4 regions of the Micromonospora sp. NPDC053740 genome follow, and region 4 is predicted to be linked to each of the others. Evidence: riboswitches for the same ligand, from Rfam matches in the RefSeq annotation. Region 4 holds a riboswitch; each other region holds the start of a gene.
What was found. Region 4 has a riboswitch for cyclic di-AMP ahead of AB0K35_RS10535 (NlpC/P60 family protein). Riboswitches for the same ligand answer to the same signal wherever they lie in the genome.
Positions count from the first base shown of each region.

Region 1: it holds a riboswitch for cyclic di-AMP, as region 4 does, so the genes downstream of both, AB0K35_RS29030 (hypothetical protein) here and AB0K35_RS10535 (NlpC/P60 family protein) in region 4, are expected to answer to the same signal.
Region 2: it holds a riboswitch for cyclic di-AMP, as region 4 does, so the genes downstream of both, AB0K35_RS19100 (hypothetical protein) here and AB0K35_RS10535 (NlpC/P60 family protein) in region 4, are expected to answer to the same signal.
Region 3: it holds a riboswitch for cyclic di-AMP, as region 4 does, so the genes downstream of both, AB0K35_RS17865 (C39 family peptidase) here and AB0K35_RS10535 (NlpC/P60 family protein) in region 4, are expected to answer to the same signal.

Region 1 covers NZ_JBFASO010000013.1:34,761-37,935, forward strand. The annotation lists gene AB0K35_RS29020 (MarR family winged helix-turn-helix transcriptional regulator) at 1-15, opposite strand, end outside; gene AB0K35_RS29025 (carbonic anhydrase) at 242-967, shown strand; gene AB0K35_RS29030 (hypothetical protein) at 1,024-2,043, opposite strand; cyclic di-AMP (ydaO/yuaA leader) riboswitch at 2,048-2,178, opposite strand; gene AB0K35_RS29035 (YibE/F family protein) at 2,345-3,175, opposite strand, start outside.
Region 2 covers NZ_JBFASO010000007.1:317-3,491, forward strand. The annotation lists gene AB0K35_RS19095 (hypothetical protein) at 1-370, opposite strand, end outside; gene AB0K35_RS19100 (hypothetical protein) at 514-1,527, opposite strand; cyclic di-AMP (ydaO/yuaA leader) riboswitch at 1,584-1,715, opposite strand; gene AB0K35_RS19105 (cation diffusion facilitator family transporter) at 1,834-2,751, opposite strand; gene AB0K35_RS19110 (AAA family ATPase) at 2,858-3,175, opposite strand, start outside.
Region 3 covers NZ_JBFASO010000006.1:152,522-155,696, reverse strand. The annotation lists gene AB0K35_RS17870 (hypothetical protein) at 1-777, shown strand, start outside; gene AB0K35_RS17865 (C39 family peptidase) at 851-1,699, opposite strand; cyclic di-AMP (ydaO/yuaA leader) riboswitch at 1,934-2,075, opposite strand; gene AB0K35_RS17860 (hypothetical protein) at 2,360-3,130, opposite strand.
Region 4 covers NZ_JBFASO010000003.1:371,640-374,814, reverse strand. The annotation lists gene dcd (dCTP deaminase) at 1-447, shown strand, start outside; gene AB0K35_RS10535 (NlpC/P60 family protein) at 507-1,484, opposite strand; cyclic di-AMP (ydaO/yuaA leader) riboswitch at 1,561-1,696, opposite strand; gene AB0K35_RS10530 (peptidoglycan recognition family protein) at 1,932-3,175, shown strand, end outside.

The sequences.
Region 1 (3,175 bases), on a different contig from region 4:
CACCGTGCTCGCCATCGTGTGACCGCCTTTCCGGATGTCCGTCTGCCCTCGCGAGAGTCTGGTCCGCCCCGCCCCGGGAAGGTTGCCCAGGGGGTGGCCGAAGTCAACGTATGAAATCTAAATCACGCATACCTTGACGCATCTTACGGTGCGTGTGACGGTGGAGCACGAGCCAGCGCCCGCCGCCCGGCCGGCGGAGAGCCGGTTTGACCAGGTCAGATGCGTCGAGACGAGGTGCGGGATGAGTCATACCGGGAGCTCCGGCGGTCAGCCGGGTCCGCAGCGGACCACCGACCGCGCCGCCGCGCTCAGCGAGCCGACCCGGGCGTACGCCGAGCTGGTCGCCGGCAACCGGCGCTTCGTCGATGGCGCCCCACGCCACCCCAACCAGGATGCCGGGCACCGGGCCGCCGTGGCCGACGGGCAACACCCGTTCGCGGTGATCGTCGGCTGCTCCGACTCGCGGCTGGCTGCCGAGATCATCTTCGACCGGGGTTTGGGCGACCTGTTCGTGGTTCGCACCGCCGGGCACACCGCCGGTCCCGAGGTGCTCGGCAGCGTCGAGTACGCGGTGACAGTCCTCGGCACCCCGCTGGTGGTGGTGCTCGGCCACGACTCCTGCGGTGCGGTGCAGGCCGCCCGGGAGTCCGCCTCGACCGGCACCGCGCCGAGTGGCCATCTGGGCGCGGTGGTCGACGCCGTGCTGCCCAGCCTGCGCCGAGCCGCGGCCGAGGGCGTGGACGACATCGACGGCATCGTCGACATCCACATCGCACAGACCGTCGAGACGTTGCTCGGGCAGTCGCCCGTGCTGGCCGACGCGGTGGCGCAGGGGCGGTGCGCGGTGGTGGGTGTGTCCTACCGGCTGGCTGCCGGCGCGGTGCGCCCGGTGGCCGCCGTGCCGGCCGGCCTGGCGGCGTTGGAGACCGCGGCCTCGACCGACCCGGCCGCGCCTGCCACCGTCTGACGCGTCGAGGGCCGCTCCGCATCACGCGGAACGGCCCTCGACGGGGATCGTGCGGGTCAGAGCAGCGACATGTGGACGTGGTCGGTGTGGTTCGACGGCCCGCTGTACGAACTCCAGCCGGTGGCCGGGAACCAGATCTGCCGGTTCCAGATCACGTAGTAGATGCCGAGCCGGTCGGCGTTACGGATGAGGAACGCGGCAACGTTGTTGCCGTACGTCCGGGTGTCGTTGTTGTGCCACGGGGAGAATCCGCTCTTCTGCAGCGACCAGTCGCAGGCGCGCCCCTTGGGGTGCTCCCACGGCCCGCCGGGGCGGTAGCAGCCGACGAACCGGTTGAAGCCGGCCGCCTTGACCTCCTTGTACGCGTGCAGCGTGCGCGGCGTGATGCAGCCGGACGTGGTGGGGTCATTCTCGCTGCACGACTGGGGCTTCCAGTCACCGTCGGCGGTGCGACCCGGGCCGATCTTCGCGACCTTGGAGGTGGCGTCCACCAGGCCGCCGGTGAAGCCCTTGCCGCCGACGAGGGAGAGCGCCTTGTCGGCCTCGCTCTTGCGCTTCGCCATCAGGGCGGTCTGCTTCTGCTGCTCGCGGACCTCGGTGTCGAGGGCCAGCTTCGCCTGCTCGGCGCGGGCCTTCACCTCGTTGACCTCGGAGAGCTTCTTCTCGTTGACCATGTTCATCTCGTCGAGCATCCCGGCGCGTTGGACGAACGAGTCGGGAGCCTCGCTCTCCAGCAGCATCGCGACAGCGCCGATCCGGCCGGTCCGGTACGCCTGGGCGGCGATCTGCCCGACCTGCGGGGCCAAGGCGTCCAGGTCGGCCTTGGCGCGGTTGACCTCCGCCGCCAACTCGCCCTGCCGCTTCTTGGATTTGTCCAGCTTGGACTTTGCGGCGGAGTAGTCGCGGTTGGCCTGCTCGATGACGTCGTTGAGCAGCTTGGGCTCGCCGTCCTCCTCGTGCCCGGACGGTGTGGGGTTCGTCGGGGCGGCGTGCGCCGGGAGCGGCCCGGCGAGCACTGTCAGTGCGGCGATCACGGCCACCACGGGTGTCAACCAGCGGCGTAGGGGTGCCGTCACAATGTTCCCTTCCGTCGACCGCCGACCGGGTTAGCTGACGGGTTCGGGGCGGAAGTGGCCCCTACCGCTGACGCGGATTCACCCCAGGCACCTGGGTCCCCGGCTCGCCGGTTGGCGATTGGGCGGTGGCACCGCAGGCGCCGCTTCGCGCCTTCATCGGTAACCGGCAGCGAGGTTACCCGAGAGTCGACCGCCTGAGCTACGCCTGGATGCCGACCAAAAGCGTCATTTCGCCATAGCGTTGAGTGACCAGTGACGTGGTTCTCAGGGTGGATGCCCGATCTGGTCACGCTGAGGAGTGTCACCATGTCGTATCCGTGCTCCTGTTCGGCTCCGGCCACCGGTCGGTGGCCTCGGATGGGGGTGCGGTCCGCGTCCGGTCCGGCTCGTCGGAGCCGGCCGTTCGCGGTGAGCTGAGTGCGGCCAGTGCCTCGCTGCGGTCCGGCTGGGGCCGGGGCGCGGGAGCGTCGGTGGACGCTGCGGCAGCGCTGCGCCCGGCGGCGGTCACCACAGCGGCCAGCCCGGTGGTCAGCGGCACGGCGGCGATCAGACCGAGGGTGGCGACAGCGCTGCGGACGATCTCCTGCGCGAGGAACTCACTGGTGAGGATCTGCCCGATCGGCCGCGCGTCGGCGGTGAGCAGGAGCAGCAGGGGCAGTGACGCGCCCGCGTACGCCAGCACGATGGTGTTGACAGTGGAGGCGATGTGCGCGCGGCCGACCCGGGTGGCGGCACGGTACAGCTGCAACCGGGTCAGCCCGGGGTTGGCGTTCGCCAGCTCGGTGACGGTGGCCGCCTGGGTGACAGTCACGTCGTCGAGCACTCCGAGCGAGCCGATGATGATTCCGGCGAGCAGCAGACCGTGCAGGTCCACGTCGCCCTGGAACATCGACAGGGTGGTGGCGTCTTCGCTGCCGAACCCGGTGAGGTGGGTCGCGGCGGTGGCGATGGTGGCGAGCACGCCGGTCAGCACCAGGCTGCCCAGGGTGCCGAGCACCGCGACCGAGGTCTGTGCGGTGACCCCGTGGGTCAGATAGAGCACCACGAACATGATCAGGGCCGCGCCGACCACCGCCACCAGCAGTGGTGACCTGCCCGCGCTGATGCCCGGCAGCACGAAGGTGAGCAGGAT
Region 2 (3,175 bases), on a different contig from region 4:
CGCGATCCCGTGCCGGCAGGGCGGCGCCGACCGCTCCGGCGTGGCGCAGGTTCGGGGTGAGCAGGAACAGCACCAGCCCGACCATCACGGTGGTGAGCACGAGCTTGACCAGCACCCAACGGTGGCGCAGCAGGCCCCACGGGGTGAGCAGCGAGCTGGCGACTCCGATCAGCCAGACCAGGACGCTCAGCGGCGCGAACAGCACCGTGCCGACCAGGGCCGTGACTGGATAGACCACCGCCGGGTCGGCGCCCCGCTGCACGGCGATGCCGAGGGTGAGCAGCACCAGGTCGGCGCCGAGCCAGCCGAGCGAGGTGACGAGGTGCAGTGTGAGCAGCGCCTTGCGGGTGGTGGGTCGGATCCGAGGCATACCGCGATGCTGCCCGCGAACCGCGGCCGGGTCGTCCGACGAGCGACGACATCACGGGTACGCCCGGCGACGTAGCCCGGCCCCCGGACGCACGTGATGCCTGTGAGTCATCACGATGACTCACAGGCATCACGACGGCTGGGTCAGTAGACCGACAGGTGGACGTGGTTGGTGTGGTCGGTCGACGGGGTGCCGTGCGCCCCGCTGTACGACTTCCACCCGCTGCTGGGCAGCCAGATCTGCCGGTACCAGATCACGTAGAGCACGGCGAGCCGGTCCGCGTTGCGGATGAAGTACGCGGCCAGGTTGTTGCCGTAGGTCTTGTCGCCGCCGGTGGCGTTCCCGCCGAAGCCGCCCTTCTGCGCCGCGAAGTCGCAGGCCCTGCCCTTCGGGTGTTCACCGGAGCCGCTGGGGCGGTGGCACGAGACGTACCGGGTGAAGCCCGCCGCCTTTGCCTGGTTGAGCGCGTGCAGGGTGCGCGGGGTGATGCAGCCGCTGGCCGGCGTGGGGTCGTTGACGCTGCACGACTCGGAGGGCCAGGAGCCGTCGGAGTTGCGCGGCGCGGCAGTCGCGTTGGCGCTGGAGGTGCCCCGGTTGGAGCCCGCGTCGGCCGTGGTCTGCGGTCTGGGTGTGGTGGCCACGGTCAGGGCCCGTTCGGCCTGCTCCTTGCGCTTGGCCATCACCGCTACCTGCTTGCGCTGTTCGTTGATCTCGCCGTCCAGGGCGACCCGGGTGCGGTTGGCCTTGTCCTTGCTGTTCAGCAGGTCGCGCAGCACCCGGTCCTCGTTGGCCGCCACCGCGTCCAGCGCCGCCGCCCGGTCCATGAAACCTTCGGGGGTGTTGCTGTTGAGCAGCGCCGACATCGCACCGAGCCGGCCGGTGCGGTAGGCCACTTCGGCGATCTCGCCGACCTTGCCGTTGCGCTGCTCGATCTCGACCTCGATGGTCTTCAGCTGGGTGGCGAGCTGCTTCTGCCGTTGCACCGAGGTGTCCAGGGCGCGCTTCGCGTCCAGGTAGCCCTTGCTGGCCGCCTCGAGTTGGGCGCGCAACGCCGGGGTGCCGCCCTCTTCGTCGGAGTCGGGCGCGGCGGCCCGCAGGCCGGTCGGGGGAGCGGCCGAGGCGGTGCCGGCCGGAAGCGCGACGCCGAGGGCGAACATCGCGACGATCAGGGCCGCCAGTCGGGCGGCGGGTGGTCGTGCTGGTGCCACTGCGCATGTCCTTCCGTCAGCCGCCGACCGGGTTAGCTGACGGGTTCGGGACGGAAGATCCCTACCGCTGACGCGGATGCACCCCAGGAACATGGTTCCCCGGTTCGCCCAGCTGGGCGATTAGGCGGCGACCGCCACCGGCGCCGGGAGGGCGCCGCCTGGTGGAGGCCGGGACCGAGCCTACCGGTGCCGGTGGGGCTGCTGCAGCCAATGTGACGGACGGTGCGTGCGTCACCACGGAAAAGTACGACTCCGTCACCATTCGATGGAGCCGCAGGCTCCAGAAGCGGCACCGGGCTCGATCTGCAACGTCGCGTGCTCGATGCGGAAGTCGTCGTGCAGGGCCGTACGCGCCGCGGTGAGCACCGCGCCGACCTCCGCGCCGGGTGCCATGGTCAGGTGGGCGGAGGCCACCTCCATGCCCGAGGTGAGCGTCCAGACGTGCAGGTCGTGCACCTCGACGACCCCGGGGACGGCGGCGAGCCGGTCGTGCACGGCCGTCACCTGGAGGTGCTCCGGGGCGGCCTGCACCAGGATGCGGATGGCGGCGCGGGCCAGCCGCCAGGTGCGCGGCAGGATGAACACGCCGATGGCGACCGCGACCAGGGGGTCGGCCCACCACCAGTCGGTGACGGTGATGAGCAGGGCCGCGCCGATGACGCCGAGCGAGCCGAGCAGGTCGCCGAGCACCTCCAGGTAGGCGCCCTGGAGGTTGATGCTCTCCCGGGCCCCGGCGCGCAGCAGCGCGAAGGCGGCGATGTTGGCGAGCAGGCCGAGCACTGCCACCGCGAGCATCGGGCCGGCGATGACTTGGTGCGGGTCACCGAAACGGCGGATCGCCTCGATCACCACGTAGATCGCGACGCCGGAGAGCAGGACGGCGTTGGCCAGCGCGGCGAGCACCTCGAGCCGGTAGAGCCCGAAGGTGCGCTGCGGGTCGCCGGTGGCCCGCCGGGTCGCCGTGATGGCGGCGAGCGCCATCCCGATGCCGAGCACGTCGGTGAACATGTGCCCGGCGTCGGAGAGCAGGGCGAGCGAGCCGGTGTGCAGGGCGACCACCGCCTCGACCACCATCAGGGTGGCGAGCAGGCCGAATGCCGCCCAGAGTCGACCTCGGTGCTGGTGTGCGGCATTGGCGACGGACCCATGGTGGTGGTCATGACCTGCGCCCACGAGAACCACCTTCCGCCGCCGGCCGGGACCCGGTCAAATGTATGCTCACATCGCTATGTGTGCAAGTGTATGGCCACCACCTTCCGCTGGCGGCAGTCCGCACAGGTCAGCCGGTCGGGTCGATGGTGGTGAGCCGCTGGGTGGCCCGGGAGAGCGCCACGTACAGGGTGCGTACCCCGGCCCCCGGATCCGCCCGGATCTCGCTCGGGGCGACCAGCACGACCCCGTCGTACTCCATGCCCTTGGCCTCCAGGCTGGTCACCACCTGCAACCTCGGCGCGCCGAGCGCGCCCAACCACCCGGCGACCTCGTCCCGGCGGGGGACCGGCGTGATCACGCCGACCGTGCCCTCCACCTCGGCCAGCAGGCCGGCGGCGGCCTCCACTGTCGCGGTCTCCAACCCGGTCGCGGGCACCACCAGCTC
Region 3 (3,175 bases), on a different contig from region 4:
AGCGGCGTGGTGGCACCCGACATCCTGATCGTGCAGCAGGTGCGCGGCACCGGCCAGGCCGAGGCGTACGCCGACCAACTGTCGGCGAAGTTCGGCTACCCGGCGGGCAGCTACGGGGCGATCGTGGCGTGGAGTGACCCGGAGCCGTGGGGCAGCACGCACAAGTGCAGCTCGCAGTCGCTCGGCGACCTGAAGAAGAAGCAGACCAACGCCATCATCTGGAACAAGCGCACGCTCAACCTCGCCAGTGGCGACATCTCGAAGTACTGGAGCGCCGGCTGGCTCAAGCCGGGCACGGCGTACGCGAACGGCGCCGGGTGCACGCTGTACAAGCCGCCGAACAGCGACCCGGACAGCACCGACTATTACAAGTGGAAGCGGACCAGCGCGATCGCGGCGCGCTTCACCATCAAGGCGACCGGCACCAGCGTGTTCGCCGCGACGATGCACCTGCCGCAGGAGAATCGGCAGAACGCCTGCGCCGGCGACGGCGACCGGGGCGTCGCCAACAGCGGCATCCACCTCGGTGCGGACGCGACCACGCTGTTGAACGCGTCGACGATCCGCGTGGTGGGCATCGACGCGAACCGCACCGGCATCGCCCCCGGCACGCTCAGCGGCTACGGCATGACCGGGTACGGATCGGCGGCCACCAACGGTTCCAGCAAGATCGACTACTTGTTCGTCAGGGGCGGTGTGCAGTCGTCCGCCGTCGACCACACTGTGGTCGGGACGAAGTCGAACCACAAGGCGTTGTACGGCTTCATCACCTACTGACCGCACAGCCGAAGACGCCGCGGGCGCCGGCCCCTTGTGGGGGACGGCGCCCGCGGCGGTCAGCGTGCCCGGGTCAGGCGGAGTAGCCCCGGCTGGTGATCCAGTTGGCCAGGTCGATCGTGGTGATCCAGTACGACGGGTCGGCCGGGTTCGCCGAGTCGGCGATCCGCACGGTGCGACCGTTGTCCTTGTAGCCCACGACGGCGATGTAGTGCCCGCCGCCGTAGGAGTGCCAGCCGCCGTCGGTGTCGGTGGCGTCCCCGACGACGTTGGCCACCACGCCCCGGCCGTCGGTGATGGCCTTCACCACGTCGGCCTGGAGGCGGTCCATCTGGGCCGGGCTGGGCGCGCCGGGGAACATCCGGGTCCGGTACGGGGAGCCCTTCACCTCGGCGTTGAGCACCCGGGTGGTGTCCTCGGCCGAGTTGGTGCCCATCTCGGTGGTGCCCAGCTTGGCGCCGAGCTGCTCCTGGGTGCGGTCGATGCCGGCGGCGCTGAGCGCGTTGCGGGTGGCCGCCGGACCGCAGTTGTAGTAGGTGTTCTGCGCCTCGTAGTCGTAGTCGAGCACCTTCGTCGCGGGCGGCTTCGGCGGCGTCGGCTTACGGGTCAGGTCCGGGTTGCTGCTGGCCTTGGCGGCGGGGGACGCGGCGCTGGTGGCCGGGGCGGCAGTGGTCGGGGCGGTGCTGGCCGAGGGGGACGCGTCCCGAGCCTCACCGCGGGAGGCGGCGACGTCGCTGCGCATCTCGGCGACAGTGGTCGCGGTGCGCTGGCCGGCCGGGGCGTCGTCGGCGGTGGTGAGCAGGGCGCCGGTGGTGGTGGCGATCGCGAGGGCCGCAGCCGAGGCGGCGACGATCTGGTACGGGCGCTCGGTGGCGAGGCGGCGGAGCTGACGCTTCAGGGTGTGCTTCACGGGGTCCTCCACGGATCGGGGGGGAGAGCGGCACACCGGGGCCGGACCGGTATCCGGGCAGGCGCCAGCGCGCGGACCGTGGTCCGCGGATGGTGAACCGCTCAGGGGAACGCCCGGCGCGGCCGGGCGGGGAAGGCGATGACCCGGGGGGTCAGCTCACCGTCACTGGACGAATGAGCGGGTGCATCGCCGCGCCGTGGAGGCGAGGGAACAACCGAGGGGTGGAAAGGTGCTGCACGAGGAGTTGACTCCTTCCGACACCGCCTACCGGGTTAGCTGACGGATTCGGGCGGGAAGATCGCCCTACCGCGGGCCGTGGCTCGCGGATTCACCCCGGACTTACTGGTGGGTCCCCGGTTCGTTGATCACGATTAAGCGGGTCGATGCGGCGTCGCCTCTTGCGATCGGTTACCGCATCGGACAGGACGACAGTACTGGCGGCTCCGCGCCCTGCCAAGCCAGGTTCACCTGCGTAAACCCCAATCGGTGAGACAATTTCTGCGCGTATTGCCGATGATGTGACTCGATGGGACAACCGGTTACGGCGACGCCTATGGGCGACAACCGGACAGGCCGCAAAGAACGCGACCACAATCGCGGGAACAATCCCGCCGATCGCGTCGGACGTCCTAATTCACGATTGGGTGACCGGCCTCACATCACGGATTGGGCTCAACCCACCCGGGCCGGGCGCCACAGCGCCACGACGGCGGGACGCAGCGCCCCGGCCACAGTGCGGCGCGCAGGGACCACTGGCGGGCGGAGCCGGGCCACCGCCGCGTACGCCTCCTCGGCGAGGGCACGAGCCGACTCGGCGGCCAACTCCGCGTCGCGCCAGGCGGCCCGCTCACTGTCGGCGGCCACCTGGTAGTCGGTTAGCCGCGCATCCCTGACCACCCGGCTGATCAGCACCTCCTGCTCGACCGGGTGTCGCCGGGGATCCCAGCAGCGCCGGTGCCCGAACACGTCGCCGAGCTGGGCCATGGTCAGGTCGCCCCGCCAGTACGCCGCCATCGCCGCCCGGTGCAGATAGCGTTCCCGGGCGGCGTACTCGGCGGGGGTGTGCGGGGTCTGCGGGGTGGGCAGCGCACCGGCGCCGGCGAAGCGACGCGCGGCGGTGTCCGCCTCGTCGTACCCGATCCAGGCCCGCTCCAGCTGCTCCTGAGCGGTCAGCCAGGCGGCGCGTCGCCGCTTGGCTGTGGTGGCCGCGCCTGCCGCGGCGACGGCCACCTCCTCGGCGTAGCGGCGCCTGTCGACGGCCTCGGCGGCGGCCAACTCCCGAGCAGTGGGCCCGGCCGGGAGCGGGTCGTCAGTGGGCCGGTCCCGTTCGGGGCGGGCGGCCAGCACGGTGAGCAGGCCCAGGGTCAGCAGGAACAGCGTCGACCAGATGGCGGCGGCCCGCGGCATCTCGGTCACGAACTGGTAGAAGACGACGGTCTCCATGGTCGGCACCTCGGGGAGAGAGCAGTGCGGTGGGGAGCCACGCCG
Region 4 (3,175 bases):
AACCACCTCTACACCCACATCGATCCGGCAATGCAGCAGGACGACCTGACCTCGGCGGTCGAGGTCCCCGACGGTGAGCCGTTCGTGCTGCACCCGGGGGAGTTCGTACTCGCCTCGACGCTGGAGGTCATCTCGCTGGGTGACCAACTCGCCGGCCGACTGGAAGGCAAGAGCTCCCTGGGCCGGCTCGGGCTGCTCACGCACTCCACAGCCGGCTTCATCGACCCGGGCTTCTCCGGTCACGTGACGCTGGAACTCTCCAACGTGGCGAACCTGCCGATCACCCTCTGGCCGGGCATGAAGATCGGGCAGCTCTGCATCTTCCGACTCTCCTCGCCGGCCGAGCACCCGTACGGCTCGGTGGTCTACGGCTCGCGCTACCAGGGCCAGCGGGGGCCGACACCCAGCCGCGCCTGGCAGCACTGGCGCACCTGGCCCACCCGCTAGAACCACGACGACGAGGGCCCGCCGCGACAGATCGCGACGGGCCCTTCGGTCGTCCGGGGTCAGCCGGGACGGCCGTAGCTGTGGATCGGCCCGTCGTCGACCTTCTTCATCTTGACCGGTTGACCGGCCTGCGAGGCGTGCACCACCCAGCCGCCGCCGACGTACATGCCGACGTGGTGGATGTCGCTGTAGTAGAAGACCAAATCGCCGGGGCGCAGGTCGCCCTTGCTGACGTTCTTGGTGACCCGGCTCTGGGCGGCGGCGTTGTGCGGCAGCGACACGCCGGCCTTCGCCCAGGCGGCCAGCATCAGCCCGGAGCAGTCGTACGAGTTCGGGCCCTCGGCACCCCAGACGTAGGGCTTGCCAATCTGCGCGCAGGCGAACTTGACAGCGGTGCCCGCGGCGCCGCCGGGATAGCTACCCGGGCAGGGCGCCGGGCGCAGCGGACCGCCGCCGCCGTTGCCGTACACCTTGAGGCGAAGCTTCTGCAGGCGGTCGATCTCTTCGTTGATCTGCTTCTTCTTCGCCGCCAGCTGAGCCTCGGTGCGGGTCAGCTGGGCCACCATCTCGTCCAGCGGCGCCTTCTGCGCGGCCAACTGGTCGCGCAGGTCGGCCACCTGGCGTACGTCCTTCTGCTGGTTGTGCGCGAAGCGGTCGAGCATTTCGAGCTGGCCGACCACCTCGCTGGGCGACCGGCTGCCCAGCACCGCGTTGACGGTCGAGACGTTCTCACCCTTGTAGGCGCGTACGGCCAGCGCGCTGACCTTGTCCATCGCGGCGTCGACCTGGCGCTCCAGCGGAGTGATCCGGGCGGCCAGGGCGTCTGCCTGCTTGCGCTTCGCGGCGAGGTCGGTGCGAGTGGCGTTGTGCCGTTCAATGATCGGTTCGAGCTTGTTCCAGTCGGCGTCGATCTGGCGCTCGATCTCGGCGACGGACGGGTCGGCGTGGGCCGCCGTGGCACTGCCGGTCAGGACGACGGCGATGCCCGCCAGCGCGGCGAGAGCGGTGGTGAAGCGGGACCAGCGTGGGCGCGGCACGATCGACGCCGGGCCGGCTGATGCCGACCGGTCGGACGACGGCCGCGGGGCATGGAGTGCCACCGGGGTCTCGTACTCCTTCTTCCTGACCGCCTACCGGGTTAGCTGACGGGTTCGGGCGGGAAGTCGGCGCCCTACCGCAGTGGCTGCGGATTCACCCCGAGGGACCTGGGTCCCCGGCTCGCTCGAAAACGACTCGGCGGTGTCGGTCCGTTACCGCCCGGGCTGGGCGGAGCTGCTGTCGGCCCGACGAATGACCAGAGTAGAGACGCCTGTTACCAATCCGCAACCCGTGCGGCAGTGACACTCCGTACCGATTGGACGACGTCACCGACCGTGTGTGAAGAATTCTTTCTGCAAGCTTCGATAGATGGAAAGGTATTGACCTGACCTCCCGGACGGCGCGATGGTGACCTGACCTCACTCCGCGAGAATCTAGGGGGTTCGATGCACCATCCAACCCTGTCGGCCGGCTGGCGCGCACTGCTCGCCGCCACTGTGGTAGCCGCCGCGACCACGGTGCCACTCTCCGCCGGCCCGGCCGCAGCCGCGCCCACCACCGACCGCCAGCAGCAGTACGCCGCAGCGGCCAGCGAGTACGGCGTGCCGGCCGTCGTGCTGCTCGGCGTCTCATACCTGGAGTCCCGTTGGGACACCAACGCCGGCACACCGAGCACCAGTGGCGGCTACGGCCCGATGCACCTGACCGATGCCCGGCACGTGGCCGCCCTCCCCGAGCGCGGCCACCACGACGCCGGCGCCGAGGACCCGCGCGGCGACGACTCCCGTTCCGCACTGGTGCCCGCGCCCCGGCCGGTCGAGGCACCCGCGCCGTCCACCGCCGCGTTGCAGACCGTCGACGCCGCCGCCACGCTGACCGGCGCCACCCCCGAGGCACTGCGCACCGACGCGGGTCTCAACATCCGGGGTGGGGCTGCGCTGCTGAGCGCGTACCAGAGGGATCTGGGCGCGCCGGTCGGCGCGGACACCGACCCGGCGGCCTGGTACGGCGCGGTGGCCCGCTACTCCGGCGCGGACAGCGCCGACGCCGCCGCGGCCTTCGCCGACGAGGTCTTCACCACCATCGGCGCGGGCGAAGCCCGGGTGACCGACGACGGCCAGCGGGTCAGCCTGCCGGCCCGCGCGGTGCGGCCCGAGCGTTCCTGGTTGGACCGGCTGGGCCTGCGCCGCCTGGCCCGCCCGGACGGGGTGGAGTGCCCGCGCAGCATCTCGTGCGAGTGGATCCCGGCGCCCTACGAGGCGTTCGGCGACGGGGACTACGGCAACCACGACCTCTCCGACCGGCCCGCACGGCAGAAGATCGAGTACATAGTCATCCACGACACCGAGGCGAGTTGGGCCACCACCCTGCAACTCGTCCAGGATCCGACCTACGTGAGCTGGCACTACTCGCTGCGGTCGGTCGACGGGCACATCGCCCAGCACGTGAAGACCAAGGATGTCGGTTGGCACGCCGGCAACTGGTACGTCAACGCGAAGTCGATCGGGTTGGAACACGAGGGCTTCGCGGCGCAGGGCACCTGGTACACCGAGGCGATGTACCGGACCTCGGCGAAGCTGGTCCGGCACCTGGCGTTGCGGTACGGCATTCCGCTGGACCGCCAGCACATCATCGGCCACGACAACGTGCCCGGCACCATTCCCTCGACAGTGCGGGGGATGCACTGGGA